2 regions of the Clostridium sp. LXY-7 genome follow, and region 2 is predicted to be linked to the other one. Evidence: a T-box and tRNA genes for the amino acid it is inferred to sense, from the RefSeq annotation. Region 2 holds a T-box; the other holds one or more tRNA genes.

Region 1 (16,618 bases), on a different contig from region 2:
AATTATATTTAGATATGTTTATAATAAGGAAATTAAGCCAATGAAGGATAAACCTGAAATTCCTGAAAAAGCTGCAATTTAAAGATTTAATAAAAGCCATTATCTTCTTTAAAAGATAATGGCTTTTATAATTATTTTTTAAAGAATATACTTACTATAATATTTAATATATCCTTAATAGTTTCTATGTTGCCTGTAATATTTTCCTTTGCCACTACAACTTCAGCAGTAGTCTCTGTTATTACTTCGCTAATATCATTTACATTATCACAAATGCTTGTACATTTTTCAGATATTTTAGGCAGATCATTACATAGTATATTTATATTTTTTTTATTTTCTGATATTACTTCATTTAAATTAATTACAAACTTAGAAATATTCCTTAAAACAATTATCAAATAAACTAATGTCACAGCTCCAATTATTCCTATAATTCCCCAAAATAACTCTGAGAGTCCTATATACATGGCTCCTCTGCTTTATTATCTTCCACTGTTTCAACTGTTTCAGAAATCTCGTCAGCAGCCTCCTCACATTGTTTTACATTTTTCTTCTCAGATAAATAATTCTTTATTTTCTCTTTAGCTTCTTTAACATTATCCTTTCCTCCAACAACTTTATTATTGAAGTTTTCTTTTAATTCCACTCCCTTAATCTTTACTTTTTCACTTACATCACAAGTTTTATTCTTTAAATCTTCTCTGCTTTCTTTTCCTGACTTAGGTGCTAAAAATATTCCTGCTGTTGCCCCTAACACAGCTCCAGCTGTAGTTGCAGCAGTTATAGTTTTTGCTACTTTTATAGTTTTTCTTCTTTGCTCTTCTTTTCTTTTCTTTTCAATAATTTTGTAAATTCCCATAATTAATCTTTCCTCTCTTACAATATATATTTATGAATCTTTATTCATTATGAATGCTAATTATCTAGTAAAAGTTTGTTTATTTGACAAATTATTATAATATCAGCATTAAGTAGATTATACTAACATTGTATTTTTGTTACAATATGAAATTGCATAAAATTTTATTGTTAAAAAATATTTAACAATGTTCATAATAATATTTTCTATATATTAAAAGCCATTCTCAACAACATGAGAATGGCTTCCTATATCTTTAATTAAAGAATCTTACTTCTTAACTCTAATAAATCACTATATATTCCATAGGCAGTTTGTTGTATTTCTGGATTCTTTTCCACTATACATACTTCTCCCATTAAGTCAGTGGTTATACATAGTATTGAAGAAGTTGCATCTATAGTACTTAGAATATCTGTAGTTTTAACTAATTCTGGATATACTCTTCCATAGGCTAATCCATCCTTTATATATCCTTCACATAATAATTTATATTTCATACCATTCTTTTTAGCTTCCTCTATCTGCTCTTTAGTAATAGTTTCTATACCAACTCTTTCTACAGTCATAGGATTCATCTTTCCCTCTAAAAGTACATTAGCTAAAGCTGCAGTTTTAGCAGCTGCATCCCAGCCCTCAATATCTGCTGAAGGGTCAGCCTCTGCAAAACCTCTTCTTTGTGCTTCCACTATAGCGGCTTCAAAGTCATTTCCACCTTCCATTTCTTCAAGAATAAAGTTTGTGGTGGAATTTAGAATTCCCTTAAAGGAAAGTACCTTACATCCTGGAAGTGTATACTTCACCAAGTTAAAGATAGGAGTTCCATCCATAACTGTAGTTTCATATAAAAATACTCTATTTTTCTCTATAGCTAATTTATTTAGTCTATGAAAATCCCAAGCTATAGGACCTTTGTTTGCGGTTATAACATGCATATTATTATTAAATGCTGTCTCTACATGACATATAGCTGGTTGCCCATCTTTTATAGAAAGGCTGCTTAATTCTATCATCACATCAGCCTTTGAATTTTTTATTATATCTAAAGAATTCATATCTACCTTACTTGGATTCTCTTTAGAAAATTCTCCTAATTCTTCTACTTCTTTTAATGCTCTATATACATCAATTCCATCTTTACAAAGAAGTGCTCCCTTAGATCTGGTAGATATACCTGTAACTATCACTGGCAGCTCTTTCTCCATAATTAATCTACAAAATTCCTTTGCTGAATTTCCAAAACCTATAATACATAACTTTAACTTTTTATCCATAGTTAAACCCCCATAATGTTATTTTTGATTTCTTAATTTAAGAATCTTTAGTATTATAAAATCAAATATCTCCCCTAGAATTATAACATAAAATAGCTCTCTTTGCTTTATGAAAATCCATATGAATATTCCTATACCTAGAAGAACCGTAAACATTATAATTCCAAATAATTTCCCATTGAATTCTCCTTGTTCAATAAGCTTATCTATTTTTCTTAGCATCTTATCTATATAAATAGCATTAAAAATTCTTTCAAATCCAAAAGTTATCCAAAATAATATTTTAAAATTCTTAAATAAATTAATGTATAGAAGCAAAATTACTACTGTTATCCAAAACGGAATGTATATTTTGACTGAATTTTTCTCCATAATATCCCTCCTACAGTATTTTAATCTATCAATTTAATACTCTATTCTATGTTTTCCAGTAATGTCATCTCTAGAGGATAGTTTATTATTCTATTATATAAAAGTCAATTATTGAAATATTAATAATTGACTTTTATATAGCACTTACACCTATTTTAAAATAATTATAATTCATTTACGAATGCAACTTCCCTTAAAATTATAATTCACTAACTGATTTAATTTAGTTTAATAATTTTTAATTTTATTAAACTATTTTTAGTTTTATTAAATCATTTTTGGTTTTAAAATCTTATGTTATAATAATGTTGAGGTGATTTTCTATGAGTGTTGATGCTTTAAAGCATATAATAGATAGTTCAAATAGCATAGTATTCTTCGGTGGAGCTGGGGTATCTACAGAATCTGCCATCCCCGATTTCAGATCTGATAATGGCCTATATAAAATAAAAAATTCTTCATACTCTCCAGAAGATATTCTTACTCATAGCTTTTTTATGAACCACAGTGAGGATTTTTATAAATTTTATAAAGAAAAGATGGTTTATACTGAAGCTGTCCCTAATGCTGCTCACTATGCTCTTGCTAGACTTGAAGAGTTAGGAAAGCTTAAGACTGTAATAACCCAAAATATAGATGGACTTCATCAAATGGCTGGTAGTAAAAACGTTCTTGAACTTCATGGGTCTATTCATAAAAACTACTGCATGGAATGTGGTAAGACCTTTACCTTAGACTATATTATGACTTCAAAAGATATTGCTCCTCGCTGTAGTGATTGCGATGGGCTAGTTAGACCTGATGTAGTTCTATATGAAGAAGCTCTAGATGAGGATGTAATCTATAATGCTGTAAATGCTATTAGAAGCGCTGATGTGCTTATAGTTGGCGGGACTTCTTTAGTGGTATATCCCGCTGCAGGACTTATTAGATATTTTAAAGGCAAAGATTTAGTATTAATAAATAAAGCTTCAACCTCTTACGACTCTCTGGCTAGTATAGTTATAAATGATAGCATTGGAAAAGTATTATCAGAAGTCCTTCAAAAGAGTTAGTTAAAATATACTAACTTTACTATAATAAATATGCTTTAGACAAATTTAAAGAGATAGTTATATTTAATAACCATCTCTTTTATTTATACTATAATAAATGTTAAAATTAAACTGCAATATTATTATTTTAAAAATGGTTGATAAATGAAACTTGATTTACATGTCATCCTCATATAAATCTTGATTTTATATACTAAAATAGGTAATATACTGTACTATTCTGCAGTTATAATCAACATTTATTTTAAAATACTTCTTATTCTTTAATTAAATATGGCAATGTTACCACTGCAATATTTCTTCTTTTTAGAAGCATAGTTCTAATAAATAGTGAAGTTTGATTGTGAAGAAGCTGGTGCCACCAAGAATGAATAGTAAATTGCGGCATTACTATGGTCAGCATTTCTCCTCTCTTCATACTTAATTGTCTATTATCTATATATTTTAATAAAGTTTCATTTACATTCCTAAAAGGAGCATCCTCCACAATGAATGGTATATCAATGTGAAGCTCACTATATTTTTCTTTTAATCTCTTTGATTCATCTTCATTAGTAGATACATGATATATTTCCACCGTGTCTCCAATTACTAGTCCATAATTTAGACATTTTACAAAGGATTTATTAAAGGTATCTACGGGAACTATTACATGGTTTGTTACCTTTTCTTTAGTACATATATTCTTATCATATACATCAATTTTTAAATCATTAGCTACACTCACATAATGTTTTTTAATTTTTACCATAAATAAAACTAATATAGGTATACATATACACACTACCCATGCACCATGAATAAATTTTGTAGCTCCTATTATAATGCAGGTTGCGGCTGTAACTAGGGTGCCAACTCCATTAATAAAGGCTTTGTGCTTCCATCCTATATTTCGAAGCCTCCACCATTTCATAAACATACCGGACTGCGAAAGTGTAAAAGATAAAAATACTCCCACAGCATATAATGGCATTAATAAATGTGTGCTCCCCTTAAATATATATACTAATATAGAAGATGCTATAAATAATAAAACTATACCATTTGAAAAGCTTAATCTCTTTCCTCTTTTAGCAAACTGCCTTGGAATATATCCATCTCTTGCTAATATGGAAAATAATAATGGTAAATCAGCAAAGGCTGTATTTGCAGCCATTATGAGTATAAGCGCTGTAGTTGACTGTATCATCCAAAACATAAAACTGTTTTGACCAAATACTTGAATAGCTATCTGAGCTACAACAGTAATTTTATGATTAGGCACTGCTGTATACATAGTTGCAAGATATGAAAGACCACCAAATATAATCAACACTAATAATGCTAATAATGTCAATACTCTTTTTGCTCTTTTTTGAGCTGGTGCCTTAAAATTAGGTATACCATCGCTTACTGCTTCAACTCCAGTTAATGCAGTACATCCGGATGCAAATGCTTTTAAAAATAAAAGTATTGTTATATCTTGCAGTGGCTCTCCCACAGCTACTGAAGCAGGTGGCATTTGCCCTAAAATCAAAACTTTTATAAATCCAGTTACAATCATTGTAATAATAGAAAAAATAAATAAATAAGTCGGTATTCCAAAAATTACAGATGACTCTCTTATCCCTCTTAAATTTCCTAAGGTTATAAGAAATATTATAAATATAGTTATTACTGTTTTATATGGCAATAGCATAGGAAATGCTGAGGTTATAGCTGCCGTTCCTGCAGAGGTACTTACTGCCACCGTAAGAATATAATCAATGGTCAATGAAGATGCTGCTACTAATCCAGGAATTTTTCCTAGATTCTCACTGGCAACAATATAAGACCCTCCTCCATTAGGATAGTTATCAATAGTTTGTCTATATGAAAATACCAATATGAATAATAATATTACAATAGCAATAGCTGCATAGAACATATTTTTATAGGAGGCTATACCCAATATTGGAATAAGCACCCAAAGAATTTCCTCTACAGCATAGGCTACTGATGATATGGCATCACTTGATAAAATCGGTAACCCCCAAAGAACATTGAACTTTTCTTTACTTAACTCTTCTGTTCTCAATGTTTTTCCAAGCAACAAGGATTGTATTTCCTTTATCATATAAATTCCTCCAAGGTTTAAAATTATTATGTGTATATCTTAGTATTCTATATTCTGAATGTAGATAACTCAATTTGTAATTAAACTTAAATCCTATGATATATTTGCATTTAAGTTTAATTTACTTAAATTATCCTTCATAATGTTACTGAATTGCATTATTATCGAGAATATATATTATAGTATTTACTTTATTTTATTTTTAAAACAAATCTTTTAGACCGTTAATGTTATTATGAAATGCAACTCTACTAAATCATTAAATCATAATACAGAAATTTCTATATATTCTTAGTATACTATTTAAAAAATTCCTTAAATTTGATACTTTGTATCACTTGGAGTATAATTATGTTGTGTTCTATTGTATATTAAGTAATATACTTCTATATATTGAACATTTTGTTTTATGAAAGTTGGTGTATTTTAGTATGAAATTTAATTTTCTACATCAAAAAACAGAAGAGAGACGTGAGTTAATATTAAATGGTTCTCTGCCTAAAACCATTCTAATGCTGTCAGTTCCTACCTTAATGATGGGATTAATTCAATCAATTATGCCTGTTATTGATGGACTTTTTATTAATAATATTGTAGGAACAGTAGCAGCCAGTTCTATTACATATTCAACACCTGTTATAAACATGATGAGTGCATTAGCTCAAGGTCTTAGCGTCGCCGGAATGGCTATGCTTGGTCAGATGAATGGTAAAGGAAAAATCGAAGATGCTAAACGTGCTTCTACACAAATCATGGTTCTTTCTTTTATTTTAGGTTGTATTATGGCACCGATCCTCGCTATGATATCTTTTCCTATATCTAAAAATGTTGATCCTCAAATTTCTCATGATGTATTTCTTTATATATCACTATATGCATTAGTTATCCCCTTTTCTTTTGTAGAATCCATTTATAATTCAATTAAAAATGCCAGTGGTAAGCCTGAGGCTACCTTTATAAGAATGGTCTTAATGTTAATTTTAAAAGTTATATTTAATATTATATTTATAGCTATTCTTCACTTAGGAATTGTAGGATCTGTCCTTGCATCTTTAGTTTCAAATATTTTGATATGTATCTGGATGTTCTATGAATTATTTGTAAAGGTCAGTGATGATAGATTAACAATAAAGGGATTTAAATTTGATTTTAGAATTTTAAAGAAATTAATACGCATAGCAATACCATCTATGTTGTCTAGCATAATGCTTAATTTAGGTTTCTTCCTTATTAACAATGAAGTAGCAAAGTATGGGGCTATTGTATTAAATGGCCAAGGTATTGCAAATAATATAACTTCTGTTTGCTTTAATTTGCCTTCCTCATTTGGTGCTGCCATAGCAACTATGGTAAGTATGAATGTAGGAGCTGGACAAGGTGCTAGAGCTAAACGATCTTGTTTCGTAGGATGTGTTATAAGTGCTATAACTGCTGCTATTCTAATAGCTATAGTTGTACCTCTATCTTCACAACTTACTATTTTATTCACTCGTCAACAGAATGTTCTTGATATCGCTAACAAATCTCTTCATATTTATACTTATTCAGTTATTGGCTTTGGTATATGTATGGTGGAACAAAATGCATTTATAGGATTGGGCCGTACAGGAATCCCACTAATTATAAGTATTCTGAGAATATGGCTTTTAAGATATCTATTTATCTTAGCAACAGAAAAATATTTAGGTTTTTATTCCGTATTCTGGGGTAATCTATTCTCAAATTATATGGCAGCATTAATAACTACCATCTTAATAAGCAGAGTGAAATGGGTCTCTGCCATATCTGATAATAAAGTTACAAAAACAGTGTAAATGTCTATTTTTATTCATTTGAATTATTATACTATTGATAAGAATATTGCCAATAAAATTTAATAGAAATATATCTTGCTTCCATATATCTATAAAATAAAGAGGAAGTCAGTGACTTCCTCTTATAATTGATGATGTTAAATTCTATTATAAAATCATACAGCACTGCTATATGAATCATGCTTTACCTTTTCTAAACTCTCTTCTAAGTATTTACATAGCTCTCTAAATTCACTTATCCAATGAATTTTCGCTAATTCCCTTAGATCAAGTACTATGTTAGTATGCCTTTGCTTAATATACTCCATGTTATAAATCTCTGTTTCTACAAACCCCTCGTCATGCTTAAATATACAAGGGACATACTCATCCCAATTCTCTTGAAAATATTTTGTTTTTGCATAACATAGTCTATTTATATGAAATATAATTCCTATAACTGAAGTCTTTAATGCCATCTTGTGGCTAAAATATTCCTGGGTAGGATACTTCTCTTGACGCCTTTCCCAATATAGCCTGTTATTAGGATACAAATCATACTTATCAATTAATTTGCACTTTTCATCTCCTAGCTGATTCCTCATAACTATTTCTCTTTCCTCTTCACTTAACAATAACAGAGCCTCATAATCCATAAGAATACCCTCCCTAAAGTTAAATATTAATGATAGTAAAAAATAATTATTATACAAAAACATGGCTAGGGTAGTAGGATTCGAACCTACGATACTCAGAGTCAGAGTCTGATGCCTTACCACTTGGCTATACCCCATTATTTAAGTTTCTTGATGCGAAATCTTTTATTCTTTCCACAATTAGATTCTATTATTTAATGTCATAATTGTCTAATACTTATTATTTATAGAAATAATGATAGCTATTTGAATTTCAAATATATAAAATTAAATTTCACTCTTATAAAACATAATAACCCCTAGACTCATCCCATCTTATGGAATAAACCTAGAGGCCATTATATTTTTTCTATTCTGTTAAATAGAAATATAATAATTTAATTGTGCTTTCCATTGCATTATAGTGAGTTCTCTCCATACCATGTGATGCATGAACTCCTGGTCCTATAAGAGCTCCTCTTATATTGTTTCCACCATGTAATGCTGCACCTACATCTGAACCATAAAATGGATAAATATCTACTACATAATTAATTCCATTTTTCTTAGCAAGCTCTACTAACTTTGTAGTCATATTATAATCATATGGTCCTCCTGAATCCTTAGCACATATGGATACATCATATTCTGTACAGCTTAAATCTTCTCCTATACATCCCATATCTACAGCTAGCATCTCAGTTATATCCTGTGGTATATAGGAAGAACCATGACCAACCTCTTCATAAGTAGAAATAAATATTTTAGTGGTATACTTAGGAGTTGTTTTTGTTTTCTTAAATAGATCTAATAATCCCATTAAACAAGCGACACTTCCTTTATCATCAATAAATCTTGATTTTAAGAAGCCGCTCTCTGTAACAGTAGTCTTAGGATCTATAAATATAAAATCTCCAGCACATATTCCTAAATTTTCTACATCTTCTTTAGATTTCACTACTTCATCGATTCTTATTTCCATATTGTTAGCATCTCGTTTTTTAGAAACACAATCTTCATATACATGAGCTGCTGGGCTTGTACTTAAGAATGTACCAGCATAAATCCTTCCGTCTCTAGTTCTAATTTTACAATACTCTCCATCCAATGTAGGTACAATAGGTCCTCCAATTAGTGTGAACTTTAAAGTACCATTGCTAGTTATTGATCTAACCATAGCTCCAAGAGTATCTACGTGGGCAGATAACCCTATTACTTGTTCATTACTTTCTCCAGGTACAGTTATTATTCCACAACCCTTTATAGTTCTTTCAAAATCATAGCCAAACTTTTCTGCCCATGAAGCAATCATGTCCATTATTCCAAAACAAAAACCACTAGGACTGTCAAACTGTAATAATTCCTTCGCAGTATCTAATACATACTCTTTGTTAACCTTTAGTTCCATGCTACTCTTACCTCCAACTTATGATAAATTACTATACTCTGTTATTATAAATCCTTTACATACATTTTACTTATTTTTTCATTTCAAATACCTTATTCAGAACTATTATAATAATCAGTATATTCTCCATGTAAATTATACCATATTCAATGTATAGTTTCCAATTGCTGTTGATTAATTATTTATAAAATTCTATAAACAGTTCAATTCACAACCTGCTTGTAATTACTATATGAAATTATAAATTGAAACTATAAAATATTGGAAAACTCATGGTCTTCGTATATAATAATTATATAACATGAAACATTATAATTTGAATTTTATTTCCTATATATAAGAATATGAAACTTTAGGTTGATTTTAATATAAGTTGAAAGGATGTCTATTATGAATAAAAATATAGATTACAAGGTATTTTTTCATAACCTGGATATAAAATGCACTAAACAAAGACAGCTCATATTAGATGTGCTATTGGATTTGCCATTTCCTACTTCTGCTGAAGATATATTTTATAAGGTTCAGCTTATAGATAATACATTGAACTTATCTACAATATATAGAACTCTGGAACTCTTTGTTGCAAAAAATGTAGCTCTCAAATCTAATCTGTCAGAAGGTAAGAAAGCCCTATATGAAATAAACCATATGGAACATAAGCATTACCTAATATGCGTACAATGCAAGAAAATTATCTCAATAGAATATTGTCCACTCAATGCTTTTGAAAGAACTGTAGAAGTTGATACTGGATTCCATGTTTTAGGTCACAAACTTGAAATTTTTGGGTACTGCCCTGAATGTAAATCTAAGGTTATATTATAAAAACAAAGCTAAGCTCAAAGGAAGTATCTCTATTTAGTTTAGCTTTTCTTATGTCCTATTAGAAATAACACTATATTTCCCCCCATAATTGGGATATATATTTATTATTGTATCCTCCTCTCCAAATAAAGCTACCTTTTTATTTTTTAAACCCTTTATTTGTTTTAATTGATTGATTATAAAGTTTATGGTTTAATAATATATGATAATGATTATCAATTTCTTAATTCTATTTGTACTTTTAAATTAGATTTATATAAATTTTGGAGAGTGATTAATTAGTGACTTTAATGTTTGAAGAAAAATTGAATTCTATTCTTGAAACAATATATTACAGTAGTAAAATGCCAATATTATGCTTGAGCCGTAACGGCGAACTTCTAGGCTCTATGGGACTAGATGAAGATGTGATGAAAATATTTACAGATTATGATGTGAGTAAAAAAATTAGAAGCACCAATAACATTAATGCTTCTAATGATATTTTTACCCTTGAATTTGATAACAATATAAAATTTTCCTATATATTTCTATCTGACAGTAAATTCATAAATAACTATTTTGTTCTAGGTCCTTATAGAAGTAATAAGACTCTTCTATTAATAAAAGATAATCTTAACCTATCAACTATTACCTACAGACCTGAAAGCTGCATTAAATATATAGTAGAATTGATAAAACTTACCTTAGATGATCATAGTAATCCTGTTGATAATAATAACGCTCCTATGCACTCTATTGTAAAAAAGGCTATTAAATACATTCATAAAAACTATAATGGAGCCATATCAATAGATTATTTATCAAATAAGCTTAATATAAATAAATGTTACTTTTGCACTATTTTCAAGCAAGAAACCGGACTAACCTTCTCAAACTTTTTAAATATGTTTAGGATTGAGAAAAGTAAAGAACTTCTACTTCATAGCGATAAACCTATTCTAGATATAGCTCTAGATGTGGGATTTAATAATCAAAACTATTATACCATGGTATTTAAAAAGCTTGTTAATAAAACACCTCTAGAATTTAGGCGTAGTTGTAAATAGCTTATAGTTATTTACAACTACTTTCTCTTTTATTCGATGGCTACCATCCGTAACACACCTATCCTATTTAGATTACTTGTTTTAGACTTTGTAGCTTTTTTCTTATATTAAAAATCTCCATAATTGTCGAAAAGTTTTTTAAAAACTAGTTGCTACTTTTAGATTAAAAATCGTTTTTAACTATAGGGGGATTTTTATATTTTTTATTGAGTATAAATAATAGTAATTTATAGAAAATGCCGAAGCGGCCGTTGCTTATCTCGGTGGTAGTTCACTTACTATATAACACACTAAAAAGTAAGGTGAACCTTTTAATAATAATTGATAAATAATTAATACTAACTGTAACTTACTCAAATTTAAACAGCACTTATGAAGTAATAAGTGCTGTCATATCTATAAATATAATATTACTTTTCCCTACCTAACTATGTATTTCTTAGGGTATGTTAAAATTCATCATTTTAATATTAGCTAGAACGTACAATTATAATATAAACAATAATTAAATTAACGAAATTAAATTTAAAGATAAAAAAATTTAAACTTTTCATGAGGAATTGATTAGAGTGATTTGTACTTATTTTCTTGTGTAAAATAAAAAATGATGCTATGCCTCAGAATGATTTTAGAAATCATTTTTGAGACAACTTCTTTATATATCACAATTCATAGCTATTCCAATAGGAGTTACAAACATCGGATTTGACGGTTTATGAGTTTCTATTCCTGTTTCTTTTTCTATTACCTGCTCCAATCCTGTGTAACAGCAAGTTCCTCCTACTAAATATATATCATTGACTTCATAACCTTTTATGTGATACTTAATTATAGATGCTACCTTCTGAATAGCCGGTCTAATAAGCAAAAAATTTTCTTCATGTCTTTTGAAATCTCTCTTTATAATTTCTGCCTCATCAAAGGATATTTTATGAGCTCCTGATAATATTAGTGAAAAATGAGTTCCTCCAGTAGGTTCATCTGCCACATATACAACCTTTCCATCTTGAAATATAGCTATTCCTGTTGATCCTCCACCAATATCTACAATAGCTCCATTCTTAATCTCTAATAGTGAATTAGCTGCTGTCGGCTCGTCTAACATATTTGTAACTTCAAATCCAGCACTCTCTACCACATTCTTTATGGCTTTTGCATCATTTGTGGCTGTTCCTGGGGGAAAAGCTGTAGCAGCATATACAAGTTCACATCCTAATTTATCTTCAATTTGTGCCTTTAGCTCCTTAACTATTCTTATAGCTCCTATATAATCTACTACTAAGCCATCTCTAACCACCGAAGCATATTTATATGCTCCACACAATGGATTATAATTTTCATCCAGCACAGTTATTACTATAAAAGCAGTTCCTAAATCCACTCCTGTAAGATACTTCGTTTTTTTGTTAACTATGGGGTTTTCAATACTCTCTTCAAAAGTTTTAACTATAGAATTACATTTCTCAAATGTAGACAAATTTTTTCCTCCTAACAAAAGCAATATATAGTTAATATAATTATTCTCTACTAGAGATTTTTTATCCTAAGATATATTAACATTTTATATTGAATTAATGAAAATAATACTGAATACTAAATTTTCAGAAATATATTGACAAATAATAAACAATATCGTATTATTTAAATATAATAATATGGAGGGATAAATAATGGACGCAGCACAAACTTTTTTAACCAATCCAAAGATTTTCGAAGAAAAAGCAAATATTTTAAAGGCCCTAGCTCATCCAGTAAGACTTTGCATTGTAAAAGGATTAATTCAAAGTGGTGGCAGTAATGTTACTAATATGCAGCAATGCTTGAATATGCCTCAATCTACTATATCCCAACATATATCAAAATTAAAATCTTGTGGAATTATAGATTGGGAGAGAAATGGGCTTGAAATAACTTACAGAGTTAGTGATGATATCATTGAAGATTTAATTAAAATTTTATTTAGATAAGATTTATAAATTATAATGCTTAATAAATAATTATTAAAATAATGTCAATATTGGTTATAACAATATTGTAGTTTCATCTTAAAAGGAGTCAATAATATTAAAGGCTTCTTTTTAAATAAATATTAAATCGTAAAATTTGAATATTATAATGTTTAAATTTAATTATATGAATTGTTTTGAAAGGAGTATTTTTTATGGGTAAAAAAATTGTTATTGTTGGTGGAGTTGCTGGAGGAGCTTCTGCATCTGCTCGTCTTAGAAGATTAGATGAAACTTGTGAAATAGTTATGTTTGAGAAGGGTGAGTTTATTTCCTTTGCAAACTGTGGACTTCCTTACTATATAGGAGAAACCATCATTGAAAGAAATAAACTTTTAGTTCAAACTGTTGAAGGCATGTCTAATAGATTTAATATGGACATAAGAAATTTCAGTGAAGTTATAAAAATAAATAGAAAAGATAAAACTGTTGTTGTTAAAAATACTAATACTAACGATACCTATGAAGAGAGTTATGATATATTAGTTCTGTCTCCTGGTGCCAATCCAATTGCTCCACCTATTCCTGGAATTAAAGAAGCTAATAATATATTCACTCTCAGAAATATTCCAGATACTGATAAAATTAAAGGCTTTGTTGATGACAATAAACCAAAGAATGCAGTTATTGTTGGTGGTGGATTCATTGGTCTAGAAATGGCAGAAAATCTTCATGATAGAGGAGTTTGTGTCACACTAGTGGAAATGGCAAATCAAGTCATGGCTCCCCTTGATTATGAAATGGCTGCCATAGTTCATGAACATTTAATTGATAAGGGTGTAAATTTAATCCTTGAAGATGGAGTTAAGTCCTTTAAAAATAATGGAAGTAAAGTTCTTTTAAATAGCGGAATGGAAATTTCCACTGATATGATTATTTTATCAATTGGAGTACAGCCAGAAAGTAAAATTGCATCGGAAGCAGGACTTGAAGTAAATGAAAGAAAAGCCATAATTGTTGACCAGTACATGAAAACTTCTGATGACAATATTTATGCTCTAGGAGATGCTGTACAAGTAACTGACTATATAAATGGAAAGCCTACTATGATTCCATTAGCATGGCCTGCTAATAGACAAGGAAGAATTGTAGCTGATAATATATTCGGTAAACAGACTAAATATCTTGGAACTCTAGGTTCTTCAATAGCAAAGGTCTTTGATTTAACTGTAGCCACCACTGGTAACAATGAAAAAACTTTAATGAAGCTTGGAATGAATTATAAGGCTGTTCATGTACATCCTGGCTCCCATGCCAGCTATTATCCTGGTGCTTTTCCAATTTCTTTAAAACTATTATTCGACCCTGTAGATGGTAGAATCTTAGGAGCTCAAGGTATAGGATTAGATGGTGTAGACAAACGTATCGATGTTATTGCTACTGCTATTAAGGGAAAACTTACCGTATTTGATTTACCTGATTTAGAGATTTGTTATGCTCCACCATATTCTTCTGCTAAAGATCCAGTTAATATGGCCGGTTATGTAGCTTCTAATATTCTAGAAGATATGGTAGATACTATACAGTGGTATGAAATAGATGATTTAATTAAAGATGGTGAATTTATACTTGATGTGAGAGAACCACTTGAATTTTCCACTGGAGCTTTAGAAAATTCAGTAAATATACCATTAGGTACTATAAGAAAAAATCTAGATGACCTTCCAACAGATAAAACTATATATATCTACTGCCAGGTTGGACTCCGTGGATATATAGCCTGTAGGATTCTTACTCAACTTGGATATAAATGTATAAATCTTGATGGTGGATATAAGACTTATTCCCTTGCTAAGGTAAAACCTACCTTTAAAAATGATTCTTATTCCTTCGAAAAACCAATAACTGAATCTGAAAGTAAAATAGATACAAGTGCTTTTAAAAAAGCTAGTGTAACCTTAGATGCTTGTGGACTACAGTGCCCTGGTCCAATTCGAAAAGTGTTTGAAGCGATAAATAAATTAAAGGATGGAGACATCCTTGAAGTTAGAGCTACTGACCCTGGTTTTAATAAGGACATTCAAAGTTGGTGTGATAAAACAGGTAATACCCTAATGAAAAGTGATTTCAACAAAGATAAAAAAGCCTTTGTAGCTTGGATACAAAAGGGCTATAACTGCACTTCAGCTAACAAGGATACTGTTGCTATTACAAAGTCTGATAAGGATGGTGCTACTATGGTAGTCTTCAGTGGAGATTTAGATAAAGCAATAGCTTCATTTATAATAGCTACTGGTGCAGCATCTATGGGAAAACCTGTTACCATGTTTTTTACCTTCTGGGGGTTAAATATCCTCAAGAAGAAAGAAAAACCTTCTGTTAAAAAGGATACCATGGAAAAGATGTTTGATATTATGCTTCCTAGTAACACTGGAAAGCTTCCATTATCTAAAATGAATATGGCTGGTATGGGACCTAAGATGATTAAACACATAATGGATAAAAATAATGTAGATAGCTTAGATACTCTTATATTTAATGCTATAAATATGGGGGTTAAGATAGTTGCTTGCTCTATGTCTATGGATTTAATGGGAATTAAAAAGGAAGAGTTTATTGATGGCGTTGAAATAGGTGGAGTTGCTTCCTACTTAGCATCTACTGAAGACTCTGGATTAAATTTATTTATCTAGTTAATCAAGATTCTTTTAAAATGGCTTTGTTTTAATATGTGGACCTAAAGTCAATAATGTATTAAAACAAATCCAATTTTTTAAATATATAGATTTCAATAATGAAACTACATTATACAAATAGGTTTTCATTTTATGAAATATTTAAATTGAACTTCATATTATTGCTGTGAATACCATTTGCAGAAAGTTTAGATTTACTTAGGAGCTATGAAAGAAAAAATCGTTAAGAAATACAACCTGTTCGAACGTAGTGAGTTGTTGTATTTTAGATTTTTTCTTGAATAGTGCCTTAGTAAATCAAGGTTTCGAAACGGTTGAGCAGTAATAATATGAAGTTCTAATTAATTTAATTTTATATTTAAGCCTATCTGTATAATGTAGAAACTTAATTACAACTTATATATCTAAAACCTAAAATAAATATTTACACCTTTGCTCCTTCATAGCATAAACTATATTAGAATAAGTTTAACTGGTTAAGTTTAAACTGGTTATTGTATTCATCTTATTTTTTTCATAGCTCTTCTTTTCAAATTAATTCATAAGTTAAATTCCACTTTATTGCTAATTCCTCAATCTTCGTTAATCTTATATCTTAGATGAAA
Region 2 (16,618 bases):
AATAGGTGGAAAGTATACCTTAAACATATTTATCATGGGAGCCTTTGTAACAGCTATTTGGGGTATTATAATACAACTTATGTTTATTCCTTTAATTGTTAAGATATTAGAGAGAGGTATAAAAGAAGATATATCATATACAAAATAATGTATATGGTATATCTTTTCTATATTATAGGCTGTGTTTTAATAATATACAGTTCTAAAACAAACATCTATTTAAAAGCTATGTTATAAAATTGGGCTCATATACTTTTTATCATGGTTTTTGTGTGAAAGCTTTATTATAACATCTTCAAAAATTTTTAAGCCCTCTTCTATCTGTTTTTCATTAGTGGCTGCATAACTTAATCTTAAGGTATTATCACCACTATGTTTACCATGGACAAAAAACATTTTTCCAGGGACCACAATTACATCTCTTTTTAAACATTCTTCATAGAGTTCATTAGAAGATAAAGTTTTAGGCAAAGTAATCCAAAAGTTCAATCCACCCATAGGATCTACAAAATCTATCCCATATTTTTTAAATTGTAATAATTTTTCAAGCATACAGTCATATTTTTTCTTGTATATAGATTTCATATAGTTTATGTGGTTTTCCCAATTACCATTTCTAAAGTATAAATCTAAAGACCTCTGAATAAGACCAGAAGAAGATATATCAGTATTGTGTTTGGCTTGCAATATCTCTCCAGAAAGGACTTTAGGGCATGCTAAGAAACCAATTCTTAGACCAGGCATTAGAAGTTTTGAAAAACTTTTTATATATATAACATTTTTATTTTCTATATCTAAGGATTTTAATGTAGTATGATGTTTATTATTGTCGAAAGAAAGTCCTGATAATGAATCATCCTCGACTAGATATACATTGTATTTCTCAGATAAATCTAGCAATCCTTTCATTTTATCTATGGAATAACATAGAGTAGTGGGATTTTGATATTTAGTCATTACGTATATTAATTTAGGCTTGTAGGCCTGAATGTATTTTTCTAATAAAGCTAAGTTCATACCGTCTTGTTCCATAGGAATCCCTACAATTTTAGCTCCTCTAGATTTAAATACAGATACAGCCCCAGTATAGGTAGGATTTTCTGTTATAACATAGTCACTAGGATTAAGTAATGTCTTACCCACAATATCAATACCTTGTTGTGCACCTGAAACAATCTGAATATGTTCAGCGGTAATATTAGATTTGGTCAATGAATTTGTAAAGCTTGCTAGAGATTCTCGAAGGGGAGCATATCCATTGCTCTCCTGATAACCAAAGGCAAAGCCTTTATCTCTATCAAGAACTTCATTAAGTACATCTTTAAAAGGCTCTATAGGAAAGATAGAAGGATCAGGGGTAACACTTCCAAAATTAATACTATTTATAGATATTTCTAGCTGCCCTGAAGATAAGCTAGATGGAACAAGATTGTTTTCATAGTTATCATCTATTAGTGGCATTGAGGAAACATTGCTATCATCTTGAAAACCATTGATTATAGATAAATCACAGACATAATAACCGCTTCCTTTAACTCCTTTAACATATCCAAAGTTTTCCAATTCCTTATATGCATTTATAATAGTAACGGTATTTACACTTAATTTATTTGCTAAAATTCTGATAGGAGGAAGCTTATCTCCTTTAATCAAGATATGATTAATTATTAAATTTTTAAAAGAATCTACAATTTGTAAATATAGTGGAGTAGAAATTTCTCTATTTAATTGTATCGATATATTATTCATAAAAACAAATCCTTTCACAAATTTATAGGCAATAATATAGTTAGCAAAATTAAGATAATGTTTAATTGTATCGTTACAATTATTGTATATTAATAATTTTTTTTTGTAAAGATATATGCATTGGAATAATACTTACATGATGTAGAGATTTAATTACAACTTATGTATTGAAATTAAGTTAAGATTTATGAAGATTAAAAAAGAGTTTCCTAAAATATTTTTGGAAACTCTTTTTAATTATTTAGAACTATTTTAATATGTTCAATAAACTTTATTTCCCAGTAGTTTCATTATCAAATAATGATTCCAAGCAATCTTGTTGTGCTGCAATAGTTAAAAGTAAGCTACCTACTGCAACTATAATATTACCTAATATATTTAACTGAAGCACAGTTTTGTCTTTTGATAATGCTACAGCAATTATACTCGCAAGAATAGAAATTTGTTGAGGAGTTAGGTTTATACAATCATTCATACAATCATTCATATTATTCACCTCAGCACAGTGTTGGTTAAATTGATAAAGGGTGTTTCATATTTCATTATTTCCTTCTAGGTATTCGTTTTGATTAGCTATTACAAGTGCTTGAACTTGGGTAAGGTTTTACAATAATCCATAGGACACCTCTCTATAGTGAAGGAATAAGCATACAATAACGTGATTTATTGTCATAAGTATTAATTAAAATTACAACTTAAATGCTATAAAATTCAATGGTAGTCATATAAAAAAGTAAATTTATATACTGATCAGTTATTTTTAAATGTTTTATATATGTAGTATATGAGTATGTATTGAAAAATGATAATGGTGAACTAGATTTTATAAAATTTTATTCTGACTCTACACATTTAAAAGCTAAAGATAATGAGAGAAAGGTTGAAGATAAGCAGATAGAGTAATCAATAAAAGTTCATATTTCAGATTTGGCAAGTATGTTGAAAAAGATTGCTTAAATCACAGGAAACAGCTATTAAAAAACGGATTCTAGTTAAGAAAAAATCTATAAAGACTAGTATTATATATACTGAAAGTAGGTATATGATTAGAGATAATAAACCTAAATTTTTTACTTTGATCATAGAAATGTAGATAGTAACCATAATATAATAACAAATATAATTATAAAATCTAGAAATATAAATGATGTTGATTCTTGCATAAGTAGACTAGAAAGACAACTGGGAAAACTTGAATTTTATGCTAAACACGTAGTATTAGATTCTGGATATTTTACTAACTATATTTGTAAGTGTATTTTAGAGAGCGATATTATACTAGCCATAGTTTATAGATTAGAACTTCATGTTAAATGAAAATATACCAAAAATAAACATACTTATATAAAGGAGTTAGATGTATATTCTTGTCTCAATGATTGTTTTTTATATTATAAAATTGTAACCTGAGAAGGGAATAAAGAATATACAAGTTTAGAATAATGCTATAATTAGAATTATTTTTATAGAACTTTATATAAATACCTAAGTAAAATTATGTAATTAATGTTGATAAATTATATAAATTCATTTAATATCAAGATATAAACAAAATATTTTATAGAAAGGGGTCTTTTTTATGAAAAAATCTCTTAGTATTTTATGTCTATCACTATTGCTAACTTTTATATCTATCATGCAATTTCCACTAAATACAAAAGCTGTGGAGAGAAATTGTGATTTGTATGGACAATATCACCGTCCTAATTCTAATGGTTCGTTTGTTAAAGTTAGCGCTCGAAACTATCAAGGTAATGGCACTTTGTTCACATGTGGTTGTAGTGAACAAGTGATAGTTCTTGATCATAATATTTATTGCTACGTATCTGATTGTACAATGGATTCTGATCCAGGATACCCATATATACCTGGAACAATGTCATATTATGTGCCTTCAAGAATATATTCAGGAATGCCTTCAGATTGGCAAGGCCTCAAGTAAAATATTTAAAGAAATGTATCAAAATAAATTTTGATACATACTTATAAAAAGTAGATTTGAGAAATCCACTTTTTGTATAAGTACGCTCAAAATGGATGTAATCTTAAAGCAAAAGTGAGGTCCATAAAGCATATAGAAGTGGTAAGTGTAAAGCTTAAGACAAGGGTATCCAACTAGAGGTGAAATCTGAAAGAAGTAGATTTTTAAGACCTAATAGAATTTAATTAATTGTACATAAAATATCCTATAGAGTAGATATTTTTAGATTGTCTACTCTATAGGATATATTTTATTAAGTCATATATATCATGTTTTTATGAATAATTTAGGTTTAATAATATATTTAACTTTATCTTCTATTTAAAACTTGACTTTAAAGCCACAGTTCTATTAAATACAAGCTTTTCATCAGTAGTATATTTTTTATCTACACAGAAATAGCCATGCCTAATAAATTGATATTTACTTTCTATAGGTGCATCTTTTAGACAAGGTTCTACTATACAATTAGAAAGCTTTATTAGTGAATTGGGGTTTATTTTTTCACCCCAGCCTTTAGAGGAATCTTTTAATAATTCTTCATCTAACACTAAAGGATTATAAATATGAACTTCAGCAGGAATTCCATAAGAGGCAGATACCCAATGAATAGTTCCTTTAACTTTTCTTCCAGTAAAGCCAGAGCCACTTTTAGTTTCAGGGTCATAGGTGCAAAGAAGTTCTAGGATTTCTCCGGTAGTTTCATCTTTTATAATCTCATCACATTTGATAAAATAAGCACCTTTCAAACGAACTTCTTTACCAGGTGATAGCCTATGAAATCCTTTAATTGGTTCTTCCATGAAATCCTCTTTTTCAATATAAAGGGTTTTAGTAAAAGAGACTAATCTTTTTCCTAAGGATTCATTTTCGCTATTATTTTCAATTTCTAAAAATTCAACTTCATCATTATAATTGGTAATAGTCACTTTTAGAGGATTCAAAACTCCCATAACACAATTTACTTTAGTTTTTAAATCTTGGCGTAAGCTATTCTCAAGCATTGATATATCTACTGTACTATCATTCTTAGGAACTCCAATTTCAGATAAAAAGTGTTTTATGCTTTTAGGAGTAATACCTCTACGACGAAGCCCTTTTAAGGTAGGAAGTCTAGGATCATCTCATCCATCTACATAATTTCCCAAAACTAATTGTTTTAAATAACGTTTTGAAGTAACAACCCCTGTTAAATTTAATCGTCCAAATTCTCTTTGTTTTGGAGGCTCACTTATATCAACTTCATTTAAGAACCATTCGTAAAGAGGTCTGTGGTCTTTAAATTCTGAAGAACAAAGAGAATGAGTTACTCCTTCTATGGCATCTTGGAGAGGGTGAGCGAAGTCATACATAGGGTATATGCACCACTTATCTCCAGTCCTATAATGATGAGCAAATTGTATTCTGTAGATAACAGGATCTCTAAAGTTTATATTAGGAGAAGCCATATCAATCTTTGCTCTTAGCACTTTGGAGGCTGCCGGAAATTCACCGTTTTTCATTCTAATAAATAAATCTAAATTTTCTTCTATAGTTCTATCTCTATAGGGACTATTTTTACCAGGTTCAGTTAAAGTACCTCTATATCCTCTGATTTCATCAGGACTTAAATCACATACATATGCTTTTCCTTTTTTAATTAATTGAATGGCATACTCATAAATTTTATCTGAGTAGTCAGAACCATAATAAATTCTGTCTTCAGGGTCAAACCCCATCCATCTCATATCCTCAATAATAGACTTCACATATTCAATATCTTCTTTAAGTGGATTAGTATCATCAAAACGAAGATTAAATTTACCACCGTACTTAGTAGAAATACCATAACTTATATTAATGGCATAGGCACTTCCAATGTGAAGATATCCATTAGGTTCAGGTGGAAAACGAGTGCATATGCTTCTTGAGTACACCTTATTTATTATATCCTCATCTATAACTTTATGAATAAAATTTGAGATAATTATATCATCAGTAACATTATTATCTAAGTGACACATCTATAAATCCTCCTTTTATTAAGTGCAAGCACTTATCAATATAAAATCTAATATCCTAAATTTTATAATATTGATAATTTAGTTTAAGTATTTTACAATAGGAAAGATAAAAAATTACATAAAAAAACTCTCACCTCCAAGACTTAATTGCCTTGGGGACGAGAATTATTACATTCGTGGTGCCACCCCAGTTTATTAATATGTTACCATATTAACCTTATCAGGTACGGCAGCTTAATTTTAAAATTCATATAGTAGTACTGCGTATACCTTAGCTCTGTAACAGGAGCTCCTGTCATAGCCTCCCCTTTTGTAAACAAAAGATTTGGTATGAAGCTCAGAGGCTTGTTTCAATAAAATCTTCTTTGCCTATTTTCAGCTACTTAGGCTCTCTGTAAAAGAAAAATAATATTTACTCTCCTCATCATCGCTATAAAAATTGTTTTATTAATTTAGTATATTTTATAACATAAAAAATGTGATGTCAATATTGGAATATTCGTAAAATTTATATTTGATAGAAGCTGGAGCCATATGTAATAGTGTATTATTTATAAGGCTCTGTGTTAATATAGAATTGATAATGAACTATATAGCACTGATTACAAACTATTTTCAAAGGATAATTTGATAAAAGTTCTTATTTAAATAAAAAGTGAAATTACAACAACTATTTGAAATAGATCTGATCTTAAATAAAGATATTACAAATGATGATGAAGTAATTTAATACATATATGGTTTAAATAATCAAAAGTTTGAAATATTTTATAAATATATAATAAAATTGAACGATATATATATTAAATCAAGTGGATATAAAGGTTAACTATAATAATTCGCTGATTAAATGAAGAAACTTTAAAGTTTATAAAGGGAGAGAATAATTTTGCATGAAAATAATTTTATAATAATTAAATCTGAGGATAATATATTAACTGAGGGAGTGGTAAAAGAATTTACTAGAAATAATTTATCAATTACATATAGAAATAAAACTAAACTTCAGAAAGGAGAGAAAGTTAGAATTAATATTTTTGATAAGCTAAATGGATTATTCGTTTATGATGGAGAAATTAGAGAGATATTAGGTAAGGAAATAATATTGAGTAATATAAATTACATAAAGAATTTTCAAAGAAGGTCAGAAGTAAGATTGGATGTTAATGCTAACTTTCAGATTAACGCATTAAAAAAAGAAAATGAAGAAATTATAACCTTAGAAAAACCAATTTTAGTTAATGTTAAAAATATAAGCGCTAGTGGTATATTAATTAGATGTGATTTAGATATCCCAGAAAGTGTTTCTGTGATTATTGATATGAATATCAAAAATAAGATTATAAAAGCCCTTGCAAGTATTGCAAGAAAATATAAAGGAAAAGATGGATATTATTATGGATGTGAATTTAATGATTTAAGTGAAAGCGAAAAAGAACATATAAGAACAACTGTAGTTGCTGGACAAGCAAAGTTATTACAAAAAAAGAATTTTATAAATTAAAGTTCGAATCATTCAGAGGTTATCCGCAATCTTTAAAAACATTATGTGAAATAAATAATAACTGTGGATGTTTTCAGAATAGTAAGATATAATAGTTGTGTAAAATAGAATAAATGCTAGGGGTGCCGAAAGGCTGAGAGATACTTTATTGTATAAACCCTTTTACCTGATCTGGATAATACCAGCGTAGGAAAGCTTAAGTTATATTATGTTATAAAATTTAAGGTAGACATTATATGTAATTATATATTTATGTATTATAACATTAATCTAGAAGAGTTTAAAAGCTATATTCCAAGCTGGGATATAGCTTTATTTTTTTACAAAAAAAGGAACAGCCCCAGGGGTCGTTCCATTATATGGAATGCCCCCTGGGGTAGTGACAAAATATGGAGGGATAACATGAGAAATTATAAAATGCCTACATTGACTATTGCAGGTTCAGATTCTTCAGGAGGAGCAGGAATTCAGGCTGATTTAAAGACCTTTAGTGCTATAGGAACCTATGGAATGAGTGTAATAACTGCAATTACAGCACAGAATACTCATGGTGTATTTTTAGTTGAAGATATAAGTGAGGAGATGATAAAAAAACAGATGGAGGTGGTATTTGAGGATATAACTCCTAAGGGAGTAAAAATAGGAATGGTATCAAGCCCAGATATAATATTAGCTATAGTGGAGGGTCTAAAGAAATATAGACCAAAGTACTTAATTGTAGATCCAGTGATGATATCTAAAAGTGGATATTCTCTTTTAAAATCAGAAGCTAAAGAGAATTTAATTAAATATCTTATTCCTCTAGCATATATAGTAACACCTAACACTATGGAGGCGGAAGAGATAACAGGAATGTCCATCAAAACTGTTGAGGATATGAAGAAAGTAGGAGAAAAAATCCTAGAACTTGGACCAAAGTATGTACTTATGAAGGGTGGACATCTAGATGGGGATGCAGTGGATATACTTTTAGGAAAAGATTTATTTAAGATTTTCAAAGAAAAAAGGTTAGATAGGAAAAATACCCATGGCACAGGATGTACCATATCCTCAGCTATAACCTCTTATCTAGCTTTAGGATACCCTATTGAAAAAGCTGTGGAATTAAGTAAAAGATACATAACAGAAGCTATAAGACAAAGCTTTGATATAGGCGGAGGAGTAGGACCAGTAAATCATTTTTATGAATTTAAATAAATTACGAAGTAATTTATTTAGTGAATTGCGCCCAAGGTACAGAGAATTGGCTTTGCCAGTGAATTGCAACCTATGGTTGCAGTGAAGTGCGCCTTTAGCGCAGATGGTTGACTGCGTCAGAGAGAAAGCTTTTGCCTAAGCAAAAACTTCTTTCCGAAGTTAGTGAGTAACTCTCTGCCAACAATGTGAGTAATTCGCTGTGAGCAAGGCGAACACTTCTCTGCGATCATAGGTCGCAATTCACTTAATAAAATGCTTCACACTTTATTAAAAGGAGGATATATTATGTATAAATTAATCAGCAAAGTGAAAGAGGCAAATCCATTAGTGCTTCATTATACAAATGAGGTTACTATAAATGACTGTGCTAATATGACCTTAGCAGTAGGAGCAAGTCCGCTAATGAGCTATTCTCATGAAGAGGTAGAAGAGATTGTAAGCATTGCAAGTGCTGTAGTTATAAACATTGGAACTATGAACTCCTCACATTTAGAGTTATTCCTTAAGGCTGGAAAAGCTGCTAATAAATATAATAAACCTGTTATTTTAGATCCAGTTGGTGTATTTGCTACTAAAACTAGAACTGAGTTTACCAATAGATTATTGAATGAAGTGAAGTTTGATGTGGTTAAAGGAAATGTAGCAGAAATTAAGCATATAGGAGGCTTTGATGTTAATGGACAAGGGGTAGATTCTTTTGATGATGGTGAGGACATTGATGAGATAATTAAAAAAATATCTAAGAAATTGGGCTGTATAATTGTTGCTACAGGAAAAGTAGATGCTATTACTGATGGTCAAGAGATAATAAAAATTAATAATGGCAATGCAAAACTTAAAGGAATAACCGGAACAGGATGTATGACAGCAAGTCTTATAGGCAGTTATTTAGGATGTACAGATAATAAATTAGAGGCAGCAACAATGGGTGTACTTACTATGTCTTTAAGTGGAGAGATAGCGGATTATAACAATTTACCTATAGCTAGTTTTAAGGAGTCACTATTCAATACCGTATACACTTTAGATGAAGAGAAATTAGAGAATTATGGGAAGGTGGTTAGACAATGAAGTTTACAGATTACTTGTTTGAAGAAGTAAAAGAAATATGGCTGGCATATTTAGAGCATCCCTTTATAAAAGAAATAGCAGCTGGAACTCTTCCAAAGGAGAAGTTTAAAGCCTATCTTATACAGGACTATTTATATCTTAAGGAATATGCAAAGTTATTTTGTATTGGAGTGGTAAAGTCGTCTACTATGGAGGATATGAAATTCTTCTACAATTCTACAAAAGGAACCATGGAAGATGAAACTGAGGTGCACATAAAATATTTAGAAGGCTTCGGAATCACTCCTAAAGAGGCTGAAGGATATGAAATGAACTTAACAAACATAAGCTATACAAGCTATATGAAGGGAATAGCATTAACTGGAGATTTAAGGGCATTAGTATCAACTATACTCCCTTGTACTTGGAGTTATTATTATATAGGACAACACCTGCTAGATACTACTGAAGGAGCTTTAGAAAATAACTTTTATAAGGAATGGATAAAGAGTTATGGAGAAGAAGGATTTAAGATATTTTGTGATCAGTGGATAGAATATACAAATAATTTGTGTAAAGATTTAGATGAAGAGGAAAAGAAAAAACTAAGAGATATATTTATAAATTCTAGTATTTATGAAATGAAATTTTGGGATATGGCTTATGAAGAGAATTCTATAAATGAATAGGTATAGAAGGGTATAAGAGTGAGTTTTATGTTAGGTATAACATCAATAGTAGCAATAGGAATACTTTTGATATACATAATAGATTTAAAAAAACAGAACTTTACTATCAAAACAGTGGTTACCATAGCTATGTTTTCAGCTATATCTTTAGTTTTAGGTATGATTCAAATTATAAAATACCCTCAAGGAGGAGGAATTAGCCTATTTTCTATGTTACCTACTATGATGCTATCACTACTATATGGAAGAAGAGTTGGTGTTACAGGGGGAGTAATATTTGGACTACTGAAAATGCTTTATGATCCCTTTGTAGTTCATCCAATTCAATTCATTCTAGATTATGTATTATCGAATATGGCTTTAGGATTAGCAGGTGTCTTTGGAAGGGAAAAGAAAGTAAATATTATATTAGGAGCATTATTAGCCACAGCATTAAGCGTTTTTGCTAGTGTAATTTCAGGAGTGATTTTCTTTGGAGCCTATGCACCAGAGGGAATGAACCTATGGCTATACTCAACTATATATAATTTTACAAGCGGTGGAGTTGAAGGAATAATGACTACCATTTTAATAGGATTTTTACCAATGAAAAGATTGTGTAATTTTGCATATAGTAATGGAGAGGTGAGTAATTATGATAGATAAATTAAAGCTTTACTTAGTAACAGATTCAGATATATTAAAAGATAGAGATTTTTATGAAGCTATAGAGGCGGCATTAAAGGGTGGAGTTACTATGGTACAGCTTAGAGAAAAAGAGTGCTTAGGAAAGGAATTCTTAGAAAAAGCCTTAAAGTTAAGAGAGATTACTAGAAGATATAATGCAGCCTTTATTATAAATGATAGAGTGGATATAGCTCTATTGTGTGAAGCAGATGGAGTTCATGTTGGACAAGATGATATTCCAGCAGCACAGGTTAGAAAACTAATTGGAGATAATATGTTACTTGGAGTTTCTGCAAGAAATTTAGAAGAAGCTCTAGAAGCAAAAAAGGCGGGAGCAGATTATCTTGGTGTGGGAGCTATGTTTACTACTAGTACAAAATTAGATGCAGAGTATGTAACCTTAGATACATTAAAAGAAATTCAAAGCAAGGCTCAGCTACCTACAGTATTAATTGGAGGACTAACTCTTGGAAATATAGATATCTTCAAGGAGTGCAACATAGATGGATATGCCATAGTATCGGCAATCTTAGGGTCTGAGAATATATATAAAGAAAGTAAGAAATGGATTGAAAAAATAGGAGTATTGAGGATGAATTAAAATATTATATCGGCAAATCCTACTTAATATAATGTAGAAATTTAATTACAGTTTATATATAAACTAAAATCACATTTAATGTGATATAATCATATTCTAAGGATAAATAGTATTAGGAGATTAGTTTTAATGAGTTGTTTAGGAAATATTATTTGGTTTATATTTGGAGGATTTTTTAATGCACTTGGATGGTGTTTGGTAGGTATACTTTGGTGTATAACTATAATAGGAACACCAATAGGATTACAGTGTTTTAAAATGGCAGGACTTCAGCTTGCTCCTTTTGGTAAAGAGATTGTTACAAGAGATGATGGGGGAATGAATATTGTACTCAATATCTTATGGTTAATTTTTGGAGGATTAGAGCTAGCTCTAGCAAATCTAATTAGTGCCGCAGTATTATGTGTAACAATTATAGGAATTCCTTTTGCTGTGCAGAATATAAAACTGGCAAAGTTAGCACTTATGCCCTTTGGAAAAGAAGTTCGATAAAAAAGAAGCACTTAGCTTCTTTTTTTATACCTACTTAGAATCTTTATTATTGTTATTATAATCTTCACATATTTTTTCAAAATTAGGTATCAGTAGGCAGCCAATGCTAAAGGCGTGAGCATTGAAGGTAGTCCTTCTTATTCTATCTTCAATTTCATCTATTCCTCTAGCTCTAATAAATATAATAAACACATCTTTTCTATCTGTAGTTCTTACATTAATAGAACCTCTGTCATTAAGATAATAGAGATTTGCTATTATCTCACATTTCATGTCACAAGAAATTTTATACTCTTGTCTTTGTATGCTTTCATAATCACATATAACAAATAAATGTTTATATAGTTCAAAGAGTATTTGAATACGAATTAACTCATTTTCAAAGGGAAGAATAAATGCCATCTATCGCTGATTTAACCACTGATCAAAGGAAAGTTTAGACCAATTACCAATTGGTGTTGGTGGATATCCAGGGTTTAAAGGGATTTCATTTATTAATGGAGCTACTGGAGAAATAGGTCGAGGTACTGGGAGGGGAGGGTCTATGTGAGTTAATCCACCTATGGCAGGTTCGGCTGTACTCCATGCAACTATGTCACCCTTTCTGTCTAAGAGATTAGTACCTCTAAGTAATCCTATCCAAATTTCAGTCTTAACTGACCAAATATAATTATTAAAGATATATGCGACCCATTTTAATGAAGCATCAAAAACATTTTCACGATCTACAAGCCATCCAACAAATTTAGCATTTTTATCAAATAGTGGTTCAACTAATAGTTCCATTTTCTTTATCTCCTTTGAATTAGGTTTGGGTTTTAATAGATTATTTTTCAGTTTTAGCAGAATGTTTCTCATTTTCATTAGACTGGTCTTCCTTTCTAATAGGTATTAATAATTGTCCAAAGGTATTTGAAAGAAGAAATTTTTCTACATCCACAATATTAGCTTCTACCTCTTCAATGCCTCGACCTAAAATATAGGCGGAAACAGTGTTATCTTTCTCAATATTAAAAAAGATCCATCTCAGATAAAATAAAAAATATAATGCTGCTATTATCTCTATTCTACAATCGTCAGGAACTATATAATCAATTTTTATGCATACTTCATAACCATAACAAAAAAAATCATTATATAACTGAAGTAATATAGCAAATCGAAGAGCTTTACGCCTTTCAATAATTACTAAATTCATGTGTAATCAACTCAATTTAGTGTTTGTATATACTATGATTTTCAAGGGAGAAATATGCTTTTTAGAAGAAGGTAATATTTATATGCGTATAGATTTCAAAACATAATAGCTGTAAAAGTTTTACTTTAAATTGTTAGTTGTAATGAATTATTTAAAAGGAAATTTTGTAAAAAAAGGATTATTTTAATTTGCATATAATTACTATCAATGAGAGTAATGAAAATTTCACTTATATTACTATTTGGAAGTAAGATAATGAAGAAATTTTTAGCAGTTATTAACGTAAAAAATAGATTTACTAATATAAGTCTTAAAAAGATATTAAATTTAATTGGAATGAGATTAAGAAGAGTTACACCTAGTAGAATAGTATTACCATTAATAAAATCTACAAAGGCAGGGATAAATTTAAATGTAAATCAATTAGCATCTCACTATTAGTAGGATGAAATGTATTAGATGCAGTAAAAATGAGTGTAAATCCTAAGGTTATTGAAACTAATAATGTATCAGCTGTAGCAAAGAATAGTATAGCTCAAACAGTATTAAATATATGAGAAAGATTTAGATAAGCTATTAGTAAAAGGGGGAAAAAAGCATAAGTTTTGTAGATACAAAGGAAATAATTTCAATGCAAAGGGAGGATGGATCTATATAGTTAAGTTCAAGGATATAGAAAAGGAGGCGTTGATTACTCAAGAAAATTATGAGGATATAAAGAGGGTATTTTTAATAAATTAATATTTAAGGCGGTGATCTTATGGATAATATATTTGAAAATATTATATCTCTTAAAGTTTATAACGGTATATTTTTAATAATAGGGGTGTTCATATTAATAACACTAGTGGTAAAGTTATTTAAAAATACCTTTATAATTCATACTACTAGCGATAGTGGATGGAAAAATTTTTTCTTATTCACATCGGGTATAATATCTGTATTTACTAGTGGGAATATGCTACTCATTATACTATATAACAGCATGGATATAGAAGCATTAAAAGTTATAGGATTTGGAAGCAATGTGGATGTGGATTATAGAAATATGCTTATTCAGCATTTAAGAGATAATTTCTCATCCATGATTAAGTTATTAATTATAGCGGTTTTAACCTATATTATATATGTGATAATAATGAAGAATATAGAAAAGGAATTAGAGGAAATGAGGAAAAAGGTAGTTCATAAGACACTGAAGAAGCAATAGAATCTATTTGTATAAAAAATTAAAGTTTTGTAGCATTGAATCAAATATACATAAAAGGAACGTATTTTAGATAGGATTTATTTGGGTAGTTAACAGAAAAAAGCAACCTTAATAATTTATACAATAGTTGCAATATATGGTAAAATAATAACGTGAAAATAAATAGACTTGCAGGGTTTGTTTATTATATGAAATTATAAATTGTAAGTGTTTAAAAAGAGAGGTAAAGATGATAAAAAAATTAGATTTAAGAAATAAGGATACATTAAATCAAATAGTACAGTTACAATTGATCTCCTATAGGGTTGAAGCAGACATCATTGGATATGATGAAATTCCGCCCTTAAAAGATACTATTGAGACATTAAGTAAATATGAGGAAACCTTCTATGGTTATTACATGGAAGAAACTTTAGCAGGGCTTATTGCTTATAAAATAGAAGGTGATACTTTAGATATTTGTAGAATGGCTATAAATCCACATTTTTTTAGAAGAGGTATTGCGCAAGAATTAATTAAATTTGTTGAAGAACTAAATAATGACGTAAGAAAAATTATGGTGAGTACTGGAAAGAAAAATAACCCGGCTGTAAGATTATATTTAAAGTTAGAATTCCAAAAGGTCAAGGATATTAGTATTTCTAAAGATCTATGTATAACAATGTTTGAAAAATATTTGAGAGGTGATTTTAAAGTGAATAGATGTGATTGGTGTAGAGATGATGAACAATATATAAAATATCATGATGAGGAGTGGGGAGTACCCGTATATGATGATAGAGTGCATTTTGAATTCTTAGTATTAGAATCAGCACAATCAGGTTTAAGTTGGATAACTATACTTAGAAAAAGAGAAAATTATAGGCTCATTTATGACAATTTTGATCCTGAAAAAATAGCTCAATATGATGAAGAAAAAGTTGAAGAGATGATTTTAAATTCAGGGATTGTAAGGAATAGAAAGAAAATTGAAGCATCTATAAATAATGCTAAGGTATTTCTTCAAATACAAAAGGAGTTTGGAAGCTATGATAAATACATATGGAGCTTTGTAGATAATAAGCCTGTAGTCAATGGCTATAGTAATATTTCCGAGGTTCCTGCTACCACAGAGCTGTCAGATAAAATAGCTAAGGATTTCAAAAAAAGAGGATTTAAATTTCTAGGCTCCACAACCATATATGCTTATCTTCAAGCAGTAGGAATTGTAGATGATCATTTAGATTACTGCTTTAAAAAGAATATATCAAATTAGAGATGATAGAAATAGAATTAAGAGAGAAGTTCGATAAAAGTGGGAATAGAAACACGTAAATATAGCTATGAAAGTTAGTATTTTAATGGAGGATCTTACTTTGAAGGAAATCATTGAATATATCGAGAGAAATAATACAAACAAAAGATTAATAAATTAATAGAGATATATGATAAAGAAAGAGATGAATACAATTTAGAAGAACTAATAGTAAATAAAGACACAGTTGTTTTATTGGAGGGTGTATTTTTACAGAAGAAGGAGATTGCACCTTTTTTAGATTATATTATATTTTTAGATGTACCAAGAGAAGAAAGATTAAAAAGAGTAGTAGAGAGAGACACATATATAGGGGTAAAAGAAGAGATAGAAAACAAATATAGAACACGATATTTTCCAGCAGAGGATAAATATATAAGGGAATATAATCCAAAAGATAGAGCACATTTGGTATATGTAAATTATTAGAGGGAATGATGAGGAGATATTTATGAGTACGATAAATAATAAAGAGATAATACTAAATCAATATAAAGATGATAATAATTTAAATTCAAGAATGGCGCTTCACAGCTTTAATGAAAATAAAGTAGATTGGCACCAGTGGAGTTTTAATAAGATGGATTTTAAGGAAGGGGACAACATTCTTGAATTAGGTTGTGGTAATGGGATGCTTTGGAAGAAGAATAGTGAAAAAATAAATAATAACTGCACAATAACTCTTACAGATATATCAGAGGGTATGCTTAAAAGTGCTAAGGATATGCTTAAGGAGGTTAGGCATGACTTTAATTTTAAAGTTATTGATATTCAGAATATAGATTATCCAGATAATAGTTTTGATGTGATAATAGCAAGACACATGTTATATCATGTTCCAGATTTAGATAAAGCACTTTTAGAGATAAAGAGGGTGCTAAAGCCAAAAGGTACTTTTTATGCCACAACCAATGGGATTGATGCTATGAAGGAGCTAGGGGAATTAGTGAGAAATTTTGATGAAATCATAGATTACTCACCTGA

Evidence for each region. The T-box of region 2 lies ahead of ACI48Q_RS02275 (glutamine--tRNA ligase/YqeY domain fusion protein). A T-box ahead of a tRNA ligase gene usually reads a tRNA of that ligase, here a tRNA-Gln.
Region 1: it encodes a tRNA-Gln, which carries the amino acid that the T-box ahead of ACI48Q_RS02275 (glutamine--tRNA ligase/YqeY domain fusion protein) is inferred to sense. The anticodon was not compared.

What each region holds. Positions count from the first base shown of each region.
Region 1 covers NZ_JBLLJL010000004.1:582,059-598,676, reverse strand. Annotated here, with positions in the region: gene ACI48Q_RS16085 (MATE family efflux transporter) at 1-82, shown strand, start outside; gene ACI48Q_RS16080 (hypothetical protein) at 132-470, opposite strand; gene ACI48Q_RS16075 (YtxH domain-containing protein) at 461-862, opposite strand; gene ACI48Q_RS16070 (hypothetical protein) at 1,123-2,136, opposite strand; gene ACI48Q_RS16065 (hypothetical protein) at 2,155-2,508, opposite strand; gene ACI48Q_RS16060 (NAD-dependent protein deacylase) at 2,832-3,563, shown strand; gene ACI48Q_RS16055 (APC family permease) at 3,820-5,658, opposite strand; gene ACI48Q_RS16050 (MATE family efflux transporter) at 6,090-7,472, shown strand; gene ACI48Q_RS16045 (hypothetical protein) at 7,628-8,107, opposite strand; tRNA gene ACI48Q_RS16040 (tRNA-Gln) at 8,170-8,244, opposite strand; gene ACI48Q_RS16035 (M42 family metallopeptidase) at 8,457-9,494, opposite strand; gene ACI48Q_RS16030 (Fur family transcriptional regulator) at 9,885-10,322, shown strand; gene ACI48Q_RS16025 (helix-turn-helix domain-containing protein) at 10,613-11,371, shown strand; gene eutJ (ethanolamine utilization protein EutJ) at 12,027-12,848, opposite strand; gene ACI48Q_RS16015 (ArsR/SmtB family transcription factor) at 13,042-13,338, shown strand; gene ACI48Q_RS16010 (CoA-disulfide reductase) at 13,533-16,010, shown strand.
Region 2 covers NZ_JBLLJL010000001.1:471,805-488,422, forward strand. Annotated here, with positions in the region: gene ACI48Q_RS02260 (ECF transporter S component) at 1-148, shown strand, start outside; gene pdxR (MocR-like pyridoxine biosynthesis transcription factor PdxR) at 232-1,749, opposite strand; gene ACI48Q_RS02270 (hypothetical protein) at 2,021-2,236, opposite strand; partial or broken gene ACI48Q_RS02275 (glutamine--tRNA ligase/YqeY domain fusion protein) at 4,048-5,733, opposite strand; T-box leader at 5,885-6,170, opposite strand; gene ACI48Q_RS02280 (PilZ domain-containing protein) at 6,623-7,237, shown strand; TPP riboswitch at 7,346-7,447, shown strand; gene thiD (bifunctional hydroxymethylpyrimidine kinase/phosphomethylpyrimidine kinase) at 7,640-8,434, shown strand; gene thiM (hydroxyethylthiazole kinase) at 8,720-9,505, shown strand; gene tenA (thiaminase II) at 9,502-10,173, shown strand; gene thiT (energy-coupled thiamine transporter ThiT) at 10,201-10,818, shown strand; gene thiE (thiamine phosphate synthase) at 10,808-11,440, shown strand; gene ACI48Q_RS02310 (YccF domain-containing protein) at 11,570-11,932, shown strand; gene ACI48Q_RS02315 (hypothetical protein) at 11,963-12,334, opposite strand; gene ACI48Q_RS02320 (4-fold beta flower protein) at 12,335-12,718, opposite strand; gene ACI48Q_RS02325 (hypothetical protein) at 12,759-13,130, opposite strand; partial or broken gene ACI48Q_RS02330 (flotillin-like FloA family protein) at 13,386-13,663, shown strand; gene ACI48Q_RS02335 (hypothetical protein) at 13,891-14,340, shown strand; gene ACI48Q_RS02340 (GNAT family N-acetyltransferase) at 14,570-15,595, shown strand; gene ACI48Q_RS02345 (hypothetical protein) at 15,830-16,063, shown strand; gene ACI48Q_RS02350 (class I SAM-dependent methyltransferase) at 16,086-16,618, shown strand, end outside.